DNA from 3 places in the Paenibacillus sp. 8b26 genome. Region 3 is predicted to be linked to each of the others. Evidence: a T-box and tRNA genes for the amino acid it is inferred to sense, from the RefSeq annotation. Region 3 holds a T-box; the other regions hold tRNA genes.
What was found. The T-box of region 3 lies ahead of tyrS (tyrosine--tRNA ligase). A T-box ahead of a tRNA ligase gene usually reads a tRNA of that ligase, here a tRNA-Tyr.
Positions count from the first base shown of each region.

Region 1 (3,244 bases), 2.7 Mb from region 3:
AGTAGGTCCCAAGGGTTGGGCTGTTCGCCCATTAAAGCGGTACGCGAGCTGGGTTCAGAACGTCGTGAGACAGTTCGGTCCCTATCTGTCGTGGGCGTAGGAAATTTGAGAGGAGCTGTCCTTAGTACGAGAGGACCGGGATGGACGTACCGCTGGTGTACCAGTTGTTCCGCCAGGAGCACCGCTGGGTAGCTATGTACGGAAGGGATAAGCGCTGAAAGCATCTAAGCGTGAAGCCCCCCTCAAGATGAGATTTCCCAATTAGTAAGACCCCTTGAAGACGACGAGGTAGATAGGTTGGGGGTGGAAGTGCAGTAATGCATGGAGCTGACCAATACTAATCGGTCGAGGGCTTATCCTAAGGATAGGACGCAATGGAGTTTCGGATCCAGTTTTCAGGGTGTAACACCTTGAAGAAAAGCGCATGGTTATTCATTCACACGATTAGTGATGAACCGAATACCCATACGGTAGAATTTGTTTTACAAATTCATGTTTGGTGGCGATAGCGGAGGGGTTCCACACGTACCCATCCCGAACACGACCGTTAAGCCCTCCAGCGCCGATGGTACTTGGACCGCAGGGTCCTGGGAGAGTAGGACGTCGCCAAGCAATGTCCCTTTAGAGGATAATGAAGACATACATATTAGGGCCTTTAGCTCAGCTGGTTAGAGCGCACCCCTGATAAGGGTGAGGTCGGTGGTTCGAGTCCACTAAGGCCCACCACTTCTTGATGAAACAAAACGACTGGGGCCATAGCTCAGCTGGGAGAGCGCCTGCCTTGCACGCAGGAGGTCAGCGGTTCGATCCCGCTTGGCTCCACCAATATTCCCTGATAGCTCAGTTGGTAGAGCACTCGACTGTTAATCGAGTTGTCACAGGTTCGAGTCCTGTTCGGGGAGCCAAATCTTGGATATTTCTGAATTTTACATATAAGATGGCGGCGTAACTGAGCTGGTTGAGGCCTATGATTCATTCCAGTGAGGTTAAGGATGTAATCCCTATGCTGCTTATTGGAGAGATACCCAAGTGGCTATAAGGGGACCCTCTCTCTCCGCCAGATATTATTTATTGTTAAGGCCCGTTGGTCAAGCGGTTAAGACACCTCCCTTTCACGGAGGTAACAGGGGTTCGATTCCCCTACGGGTCATAGTATGGAGGCTTAGCTCAGCTGGGAGAGCATCTGCCTTACAAGCAGAGGGTCGGGGGTTCGAACCCCTCAGCCTCCACCATTTATGTTATACAAGTATTCCATTTTAATGTCGCGGGGTGGAGCAGTTCGGTAGCTCGTCGGGCTCATAACCCGAAGGTCACAGGTTCAAATCCTGTCCCCGCAATTGATTTTCCTTAGGATTATCTATGGAACTGTGGTGTAGAGGCCTAACATGCCTGCCTGTCACGCAGGAGATCGCGGGTTCGAATCCCGTCAGTTCCGCCATTTTATGAAATATATAACTGGCATTTTTGTGTATTCTACATATAATGTGGGTTTGTATATTACAGATATAAAACAATATATGGCTCGGTAGCTCAGTCGGTAGAGCAGAGGACTGAAAATCCTCGTGTCGGCGGTTCGATTCCGTCCCGAGCCACCTTTCAAGTGGGAATGAGTAATGTGCCGGTGTAGCTCAACTGGTAGAGCAACTGACTTGTAATCAGTAGGTTGGGGGTTCAAGTCCTCTCGCCGGCACCATTTTGGAGGATTAGCGAAGTGGCCAAACGCATCAGACTGTAAATCTGCTCCCTTACGGGTTCGGTGGTTCGAATCCATCATCCTCCACCAGTCTTTTCATAATCATTATGGCGGTCGTGGCGAAGTGGTTAACGCACCGGACTGTGACTCCGGCATTCGTGGGTTCAAGCCCCATCGGCCGCCCTTTATTTTCATTTAATGGGGATTAGCCAAGCGGTAAGGCAACGGACTTTGACTCCGTCATGCATAGGTTCAAATCCTATATCCCCAGCCATTAAGAGCCATTAGCTCAGCTGGTAGAGCACCTGACTTTTAATCAGGGTGTCGAAGGTTCGAATCCTTCATGGCTCACCATTTATATTTATTTTGCGGTCGTGGCGGAATTGGCAGACGCGCACGGTTCAGGTCCGTGTGGGCTAACCCCCGTGGAGGTTCGAGTCCTCTCGACCGCACCATATTTTGCGGACGTGGCTCAGCGGTAGAGCATCGCCTTGCCAAGGCGAGGGTCGCGGGTTCGATTCCCGTCGTCCGCTCCATTATCCATTCGGCGCCATAGCCAAGTGGTAAGGCAAAGCTCTGCAAAAGCTTCACTCCCCAGTTCAAATCTGGGTGGCGCCTTTACTGCTTATTATGGATTACATTTTGCGCCCTTAGCTCAGCTGGATAGAGCGTTTGACTACGAATCAAAAGGCCGGGAGTTCGAATCTCTCAGGGCGCGCCATTTTCTTAAAAATGTATAATATCGGGATGTAGCTCAGCTTGGTAGAGCACCTGGTTTGGGACCAGGGGGTCGCATGTTCAAATCGTGTCATCCCGATACTGATTTGCGGGTGTAGTTCAATGGTAGAACTTCAGCCTTCCAAGCTGATAGCGTGGGTTCGATTCCCATCACCCGCTTTTTGCTATAGCGGATTCTTGTTGCCTCAGTGGTGACACCTTATAAATAAAGAGAGCCTGTCTGGGGACAGCGCTCTCTCTTTTTTTATTTATGCTGCTATATCTTTACACAGGAAGGGTCAGTTGGATGGAGGTCCCGTGTTCCGGTGCAGAGGTTACGGTGATCCATCCTCCTACGCCCCTGGCTCGTTCCTCCATGCTGAACAGTCCCACGCCTTCCCCTTGAGATTGCTCAGAGAATCCGATACCCTCATCCCAAATGGTCACTTGTATGACTTCACCCTGATCCTCTACGTCGACATGTGCCTCAGCTACGTCCGCATATTTGGCTACATTCGTCAAGGCTTCCTGTACAATCCGATAAATCGCTATTTCCTTTCGGATATCAAGGCGTTTACGCAAATTACATTGAAAATGTACCTCAATTCCGTAATGAGAACAATAGTTTTCAATATAGGTCCGTATGGCTGGTACGACGCCTAAATCATCCAGAACTGAGGGGCGAAGTTCCCACGCCAGTCCGCGGACATCCTTAATAATGTCAGTCACCTGTGAACGCAGCTTTTCCAGAGCAGGATTAGGCTGTTCGGCAAGCTGACTATCCAGTTGAATAATCAGCGAAAACAAGCTTTGCCCAATTCCATCATGCAGCTC
Region 1 covers NZ_CP192445.1:2,794,614-2,797,857, reverse strand. The annotation lists rRNA gene ACQ4MX_RS12945 (23S ribosomal RNA) at 1-361, shown strand, start outside; rRNA gene rrf (5S ribosomal RNA) at 496-612, shown strand; tRNA gene ACQ4MX_RS12935 (tRNA-Ile) at 650-726, shown strand; tRNA gene ACQ4MX_RS12930 (tRNA-Ala) at 750-825, shown strand; tRNA gene ACQ4MX_RS12925 (tRNA-Asn) at 830-905, shown strand; tRNA gene ACQ4MX_RS12920 (tRNA-Glu) at 1,079-1,150, shown strand; tRNA gene ACQ4MX_RS12915 (tRNA-Val) at 1,157-1,232, shown strand; tRNA gene ACQ4MX_RS12910 (tRNA-Met) at 1,264-1,337, shown strand; tRNA gene ACQ4MX_RS12905 (tRNA-Asp) at 1,362-1,438, shown strand; tRNA gene ACQ4MX_RS12900 (tRNA-Phe) at 1,520-1,592, shown strand; tRNA gene ACQ4MX_RS12895 (tRNA-Thr) at 1,618-1,693, shown strand; tRNA gene ACQ4MX_RS12890 (tRNA-Tyr) at 1,698-1,783, shown strand; tRNA gene ACQ4MX_RS12885 (tRNA-His) at 1,804-1,876, shown strand; tRNA gene ACQ4MX_RS12880 (tRNA-Gln) at 1,893-1,967, shown strand; tRNA gene ACQ4MX_RS12875 (tRNA-Lys) at 1,972-2,047, shown strand; tRNA gene ACQ4MX_RS12870 (tRNA-Leu) at 2,062-2,148, shown strand; tRNA gene ACQ4MX_RS12865 (tRNA-Gly) at 2,155-2,229, shown strand; tRNA gene ACQ4MX_RS12860 (tRNA-Cys) at 2,240-2,311, shown strand; tRNA gene ACQ4MX_RS12855 (tRNA-Arg) at 2,338-2,414, shown strand; tRNA gene ACQ4MX_RS12850 (tRNA-Pro) at 2,437-2,510, shown strand; tRNA gene ACQ4MX_RS12845 (tRNA-Gly) at 2,520-2,590, shown strand; gene ACQ4MX_RS12840 (PAS domain-containing protein) at 2,696-3,244, opposite strand, start outside.
Region 1: it encodes a tRNA-Tyr, which carries the amino acid that the T-box ahead of tyrS (tyrosine--tRNA ligase) is inferred to sense. The anticodon was not compared.

Region 2 (3,244 bases), 1.1 Mb from region 3:
ATCAGTACAATAGCCAACCCATTCCCTTTGTTAACTCTCATCATCTCTCACCGCCTTTCACTGTGTCTTGCTTATGTCCTTATTGTACGCTGATCTGGAGTTCTCCAAAACGGACCCCAGACGGTTTTTGAACCTAGACCTAAGTCGGGGGTGCATACAGACCTGCGGCTATCACCCTCTATGTTGTCCTGCTACACGGGCTGTTGGGTGTTGGAGCGTAGTGAATGGACAAGACAAGCCAGTAACACTATAGCTACAACCATATAAGGCAAGTTAATATGAACATCAAACAGCAGTCCTGCAATCAGTGGTCCGATCACATTACCCAAACTTGTATAAGATGAGTTCATTCCAGCCACAAACCCCTGCTCATCCCCGGCCCGCCGTGACAAGGATGTGCTTACAGCCGGACGAAGGATGTCCATGGCCAGAAAAATGATGAAGGTCGTCAACATAATCATGGCATACTGCTCGGCAAACAGTGTCAGAAAAATGAATAATCCCGCAACAGCCAGACAGATATGAATGATCTTTTTCTCGCCAAAACGATTAATAATCCAGCCAAATATAGTCGCTTTGACAACTGCCCTCAGAATGGAGCCTGTCGTTATAATGATGGCAATATCCACCGGCGTAAAACCATATTTATGATCTACAAACAGTCCAAATACCGTTTCAAAGTTAGCTAAGCCAAAAGCAACGACAAATACAATGAGTAAACCCATGAAAAAAGGAGATTGATATGGCTTGGCAAATTGCTGCAAAAGATTTTCTTTCTGATGTGGAAGCTCTCTATTGTACTGTTTCTTTTCCTTGCTTACGGATTCAGGCAGCACTAACAGGCTTCCTCTAAAAAAGCTTCCAAGATTCTCTCCTGCATACTCATCCCCACTTCCTATGCACCTAATAAACTATATGGGCAGTTTTTATATTCCAAGTATGTATTAAAAATTGCAGCCAGCATTATGATTAAAATCTAAAGAAAAAAGAGTTATGAAATTACTGATATCAGCAATTTCATAACTCTTTTTGGTATACCGGCGAGAGGACTCGAACCTCCACGGTTTCCCACTCGATTTTGAGTCGAGCGCGTCTGCCATTCCGCCACGCCGGCATATATAATTATGGAGGCGCCACCCAGACTCGAACTGGGGATAAAGCTTTTGCAGAGCTTTGCCTTACCACTTGGCTATGGCGCCAAAGTATAACGAAGCGGACGACGGGAATCGAACCCGCGACCCTCGCCTTGGCAAGGCGATGCTCTACCGCTGAGCCACGTCCGCATTAAGATGGCTGGGGATATAGGATTTGAACCTATGCATGACGGAGTCAAAGTCCGTTGCCTTACCGCTTGGCTAATCCCCACTAAAGGTAAAGGGCGACCGATGGGGCTTGAACCCACGAATGCCGGAGTCACAGTCCGGTGCGTTAACCACTTCGCCACGATCGCCGCAAAGACAAAAAAAAATTTGGCAGGGGCAGCAGGAATTGAACCCACACCAACGGTTTTGGAGACCGTTGTTCTACCTTTAAACTATGCCCCTATAAAACTGGTGGAGGATGATGGATTCGAACCACCGAACCCGTAAGGGAGCAGATTTACAGTCTGATGCGTTTGGCCACTTCGCTAATCCTCCAAAAATGGTGCCGGCGAGAGGACTTGAACCCCCAACCTACTGATTACAAGTCAGTTGCTCTACCAGTTGAGCTACACCGGCACATAAATTATTCAATTAAAAGTGGCTCGGGACGGAATCGAACCGCCGACACGAGGATTTTCAGTCCTCTGCTCTACCGACTGAGCTACCGAGCCTTATTCTAAGGCTCTTCGACAAATATTATATTACTAAAATGGCGGAACTGACGGGATTCGAACCCGCGATCTCCTGCGTGACAGGCAGGCATGTTAGGCCTCTACACCACAGTTCCAAGGCTATTTCCTAAAGGAAATTAATTGCGGGGACAGGATTTGAACCTGTGACCTTCGGGTTATGAGCCCGACGAGCTACCGAACTGCTCCACCCCGCGACAATAATAAGTATTCAATTTTCCAAGTGGTGGAGGCTGAGGGGCTCGAACCCCCGACCCTCTGCTTGTAAGGCAGATGCTCTCCCAGCTGAGCTAAGCCTCCACAACGCAACACTTCACATATTATACCATTACAAGCTTTTTATTTCAAGCTCTTTTATAGAATAGTTAATGACCCGTAGGGGAATCGAACCCCTGTTACCTCCGTGAAAGGGAGGTGTCTTAACCGCTTGACCAACGGGCCACAGAATAAATAATATCTGGCGGAGAGAGAGGGATTCGAACCCTCGAGACGCTTTTGGCGCCTACACGATTTCCAATCGTGCTCCTTCGGCCAACTCGGACACCTCTCCATATGGCTCCCCGAACAGGACTCGAACCTGTGACAACTCGATTAACAGTCGAGTGCTCTACCAACTGAGCTATCAGGGAATAACAAACATTTGTTTCAAGGTTACACCCTGAAAACTGGATCCGAAACTCCATTGCATCTTATCTTAGGATAAGCCCTCGACCGATTAGTATTGGTCAGCTCCATGCATTACTGCACTTCCACCCCCAACCTATCTACCTCGTCGTCTTCAAGGGGTCTTACTAATTGGGAAATCTCATCTTGAGGGGGGCTTCACGCTTAGATGCTTTCAGCGCTTATCCCTTCCGTACATAGCTACCCAGCGGTGCTCCTGGCGGAACAACTGGTACACCAGCGGTACGTCCATCCCGGTCCTCTCGTACTAAGGACAGCTCCTCTCAAATTTCCTACGCCCACGACAGATAGGGACCGAACTGTCTCACGACGTTCTGAACCCAGCTCGCGTACCGCTTTAATGGGCGAACAGCCCAACCCTTGGGACCTACTTCAGCCCCAGGATGCGATGAGCCGACATCGAGGTGCCAAACCTCCCCGTCGATGTGGACTCTTGGGGGAGATAAGCCTGTTATCCCCAGGGTAGCTTTTATCCGTTGAGCGATGGCCCTTCCATGCGGTACCACCGGATCACTAAGCCCGACTTTCGTCCCTGCTCGACTTGTAGGTCTCGCAGTCAAGCTCCCTTCTGCCTTTGCACTCTTCGAATGATTTCCAACCATTCTGAGGGAACCTTGGGGCGCCTCCGTTACTCTTTAGGAGGCGACCGCCCCAGTCAAACTGCCCACCTGACACTGTCCTCGTACCGGATCACGGTACCAAGTTAGAACCTAGATACGATCAGGGTGG
Region 2 covers NZ_CP192445.1:4,355,441-4,358,684, reverse strand. The annotation lists gene ACQ4MX_RS20250 (LiaF transmembrane domain-containing protein) at 1-41, opposite strand, end outside; partial or broken gene ACQ4MX_RS20245 (MFS transporter) at 192-845, opposite strand; tRNA gene ACQ4MX_RS20240 (tRNA-Leu) at 1,036-1,114, opposite strand; tRNA gene ACQ4MX_RS20235 (tRNA-Cys) at 1,126-1,199, opposite strand; tRNA gene ACQ4MX_RS20230 (tRNA-Gly) at 1,212-1,283, opposite strand; tRNA gene ACQ4MX_RS20225 (tRNA-Gln) at 1,291-1,365, opposite strand; tRNA gene ACQ4MX_RS20220 (tRNA-His) at 1,378-1,450, opposite strand; tRNA gene ACQ4MX_RS20215 (tRNA-Trp) at 1,471-1,544, opposite strand; tRNA gene ACQ4MX_RS20210 (tRNA-Tyr) at 1,552-1,637, opposite strand; tRNA gene ACQ4MX_RS20205 (tRNA-Thr) at 1,643-1,718, opposite strand; tRNA gene ACQ4MX_RS20200 (tRNA-Phe) at 1,741-1,813, opposite strand; tRNA gene ACQ4MX_RS20195 (tRNA-Asp) at 1,853-1,929, opposite strand; tRNA gene ACQ4MX_RS20190 (tRNA-Met) at 1,955-2,028, opposite strand; tRNA gene ACQ4MX_RS20185 (tRNA-Val) at 2,056-2,131, opposite strand; tRNA gene ACQ4MX_RS20180 (tRNA-Glu) at 2,201-2,272, opposite strand; tRNA gene ACQ4MX_RS20175 (tRNA-Ser) at 2,290-2,381, opposite strand; tRNA gene ACQ4MX_RS20170 (tRNA-Asn) at 2,385-2,460, opposite strand; rRNA gene ACQ4MX_RS20165 (23S ribosomal RNA) at 2,527-3,244, opposite strand, start outside.
Region 2: it encodes a tRNA-Tyr, which carries the amino acid that the T-box ahead of tyrS (tyrosine--tRNA ligase) is inferred to sense. The anticodon was not compared.

Region 3 (3,244 bases):
TCCCGGCTGGCGTACCATCTGGGTCGCATAATTCATCTGTTCCTTTTGGAAATCCCGGCCTTCCATCATACCGAGAATCGCGCCTGTTTTATGCTGGATAAGAATCGCGGCCGCTTGCTCGTCTCCCTTGGTTTTACTTGTGGAAGAGAAATTATTCTTGTTCTCTGTAATTTTGCGCATCGACTTGTAGATGCTTTTATCAATAGTGGTGTATACCATATAACCACCTGTTCGAAGCTGCTGTTCAGCTTCTTTGAGCAAATCGTTATCATCCTTGGTTTTGGCATCTGCGCTGGCATTGGCCGCTTGACCCGGATTTGTGACCGACATGAGTGCCTGCGCAGCTTGGCGTTCCGTCTCCATCATAAGATACGGATACGTGTTATAGGCTTTAACGGTGCGTGGAGCAAGCGACTTTTTGATATCAAAAGCCATCGCCTCATCATACTGTGCCTGATTGATTTTGTTTTCCTCCAGCATTCGGCTGAGTACCAGGTGCTGGCGGTTGATCGCCCTTTTAAAGCCGGACTCGTTAAATTCGCCCTTACCGTTGTAAGCGGAATAAGAGGAAGGAAGCTGTGGCAGACCTGCCAGATAGGCGGCTTGAGCCACATTCAGCTTACTCAGATCATTCTCATTAAAAATACCTTTGGCCGCTGCTTTGATCCCAAAGACGTTATAACCGCTTGATCCGTTACCAAAAGGTACTTTATTGAGATAGGCCGTAATAATTTGCTGCTTGCTCAGGAACCGTTCAAGGCGCAGAGAGAGCAAAATTTCCTTGACCTTGCGGTCATCCGTGCGATCCAGATTCAGAAAGACACGACGGGCAAGCTGCTGGGTCAGGGTGCTTCCTCCGGTTTGTACGGATTCATGCAGCGCTTTTTGTTTTATAGCCCGCAGCGTTCCCGACAGATCGACACCTTTATGCTCGTAAAAATGGTTATCTTCAATAGCAATGACTGCGTTAATGACGAGTTGCGGAATCTCCTTAAACGTGACAGGACGACGATCTTCTTCTGTCCGGAGCTGTCCGATAGGGGAGCCATCATTGAAATAAGCGAAGCCTGTAATTGCATTTTTGTCTACTTCCTGTTCAATCATGGATCTCGAGCGTACAGGCTCGCTTTTCACAATAGAGGCTACATAGCCGGCTGCGGCTCCTCCTGCGAACAGCGCTCCCATAAAACCGATGATGACGACCCACTTTATGACACGGCCGAGCCTCCGCATGGTTGTCCGTAAGCGGGAAGGCTTTGGCTCTGACACATTGTTTTTTTCTTCAACCATTAAGTCTTCCTCCTTTATAACAGCCATTATTATAGCATAAAATTACAAAATGAACCCATATGCTAAAAAGCCTGTCTTTTGGTGTCGTTGACTCTATAAAAGTGGTGTGTTATAAATAGGTCAAAGTAAATATCGTGAAAAGCAGAGAAAGACTTCAGTAGAAGGTGGAATCACGTTGTGCAGAGAGCCGATGGTTGGTGCGAATCGGTAACGACCCTCCTTTGAATTACCGTCTGGAGCTGTCTGGATGAATGGCAAAGCTTTTGCAGATTTGCGAAGCTGACCATAGTAATCCAGTACCGGGTGTAGGCCCGTTATAGGAATGAAGTGAAAGAAACGCTTGCCTTTGGCATACGTTTCTTTAATTAGGGTGGTAACGCGAGCAGCTCCTTCTCGTCCCTTGGGATGAAAGGGGCTTTTTGGTTTGTTTAATATGTAATATTTTGGATGAAAACAGGAGGTATACAGGATGAAGTGGGAAGAGATGAAGCCTGAGCAGCAGGCAGAGGTAGAACGCCAATTAAATGTGATCCAACGTGGTGTGGCGGAAATTGTACCAGAGGACGAGCTGAAGCGTAAGGTTATAAAATCGGTCGTTAGCGGTGAGCCGCTCCAAATTAAATTAGGACTTGACCCATCGGCGCCGGATATTCACATCGGGCATACGGTCGTTATGCATAAGCTGCGCCAGTTTCAGGAGCTTGGTCATCAGGTACAGCTTATCATCGGTGATTTTACGGGCAAGATTGGTGATCCGACAGGCAAATCGGAAACTCGTAAGCAACTGACCGAGGAAGATGTCCAGCGCAATGCCCAGACGTATAAGGAGCAGATATTCAAAATTCTGGACCCCGAAAAAACAAAGGTATACTACAATTCCCATTGGTTGGCTCCCATGTCTTTTGCCGATGTGGTAACGCTGGCCGCTAAAGTAACTGTCGCACGTATGCTGGAACGGGATGACTTTACGAAAAGATACCAAAACGGCTTGCCGATCAGCATCCATGAATTTTTCTACCCGTTGATGCAAGGGATGGATTCCGTGGAACTCCGAAGCGACATCGAGCTGGGGGGTACAGATCAAAAGTTCAATTTGCTGATGGGCAGAACTCTGCAAAAGGAGTACGGAGTGGAGCCACAGGCCACCATTACGTTGCCACTGCTTGAAGGACTGGATGGCGTGCAGAAGATGAGCAAAAGTCTGGGCAACTACATTGGTGTCGATGAGGAGCCGAACGAAATCTACGGAAAATCCATGTCGGTTCCTGATGAACTGATGCTTAAATATTTTGAGCTGGCAACAGATTTGAACAATGAGGAACTGGCTGAGCTGGCGGAAAGCATTAAGAACGGTTCAGTGCATCCGCGTGACGCCAAAATGAAGCTGGCTGGAACGTTGGTACGCATGTACCACGGTAAGGGAGCGGAGGAAACAGCGAAGCAGCATTTTGTGACTGTATTCCAGCAACGAGCGCTACCTGACGATATTGAAGAGTTCACCTTGACGGCAGATCATTTGGAAGATGGCGGCATCCGTGTCATCCAATTGCTGACTCAATTGGGCTTTGCGGCTTCTAACGGTGAAGCCAAACGTAGCATTCAGCAGGGCTCGGTCAAAATTAACGAAGAGAAATGGACCGATGTAAACGAAGCATACACGCCGCAGGAAGGCGATATTGTGCAGGTTGGTAAACGGAAGTTCGCCAAAATCAAGCTAGGCTGATAAAAATGTGAGATACATGGCGGGAGAGAGGTAGTCCTGCGTTCGATTTAGTCTACATCGCTGGATTTCTCCAGATTTAAATCAGGCCGCTTCGTTGTTGCCCGCCGTTAATCACCTTTATTTTAACAACGCAGAGACATGCATAGTGTCTCTGCGTTGTTTTTATTTCTACTGAAGTTAAAAGGCCGTGGTAAACTTAGCACAAATGATCAAACAAGTATGTGCAGGATT
Region 3 covers NZ_CP192445.1:5,493,822-5,497,065, forward strand. The annotation lists gene ACQ4MX_RS25505 (transglycosylase domain-containing protein) at 1-1,290, opposite strand, end outside; T-box leader at 1,426-1,694, shown strand; gene tyrS (tyrosine--tRNA ligase) at 1,760-3,013, shown strand.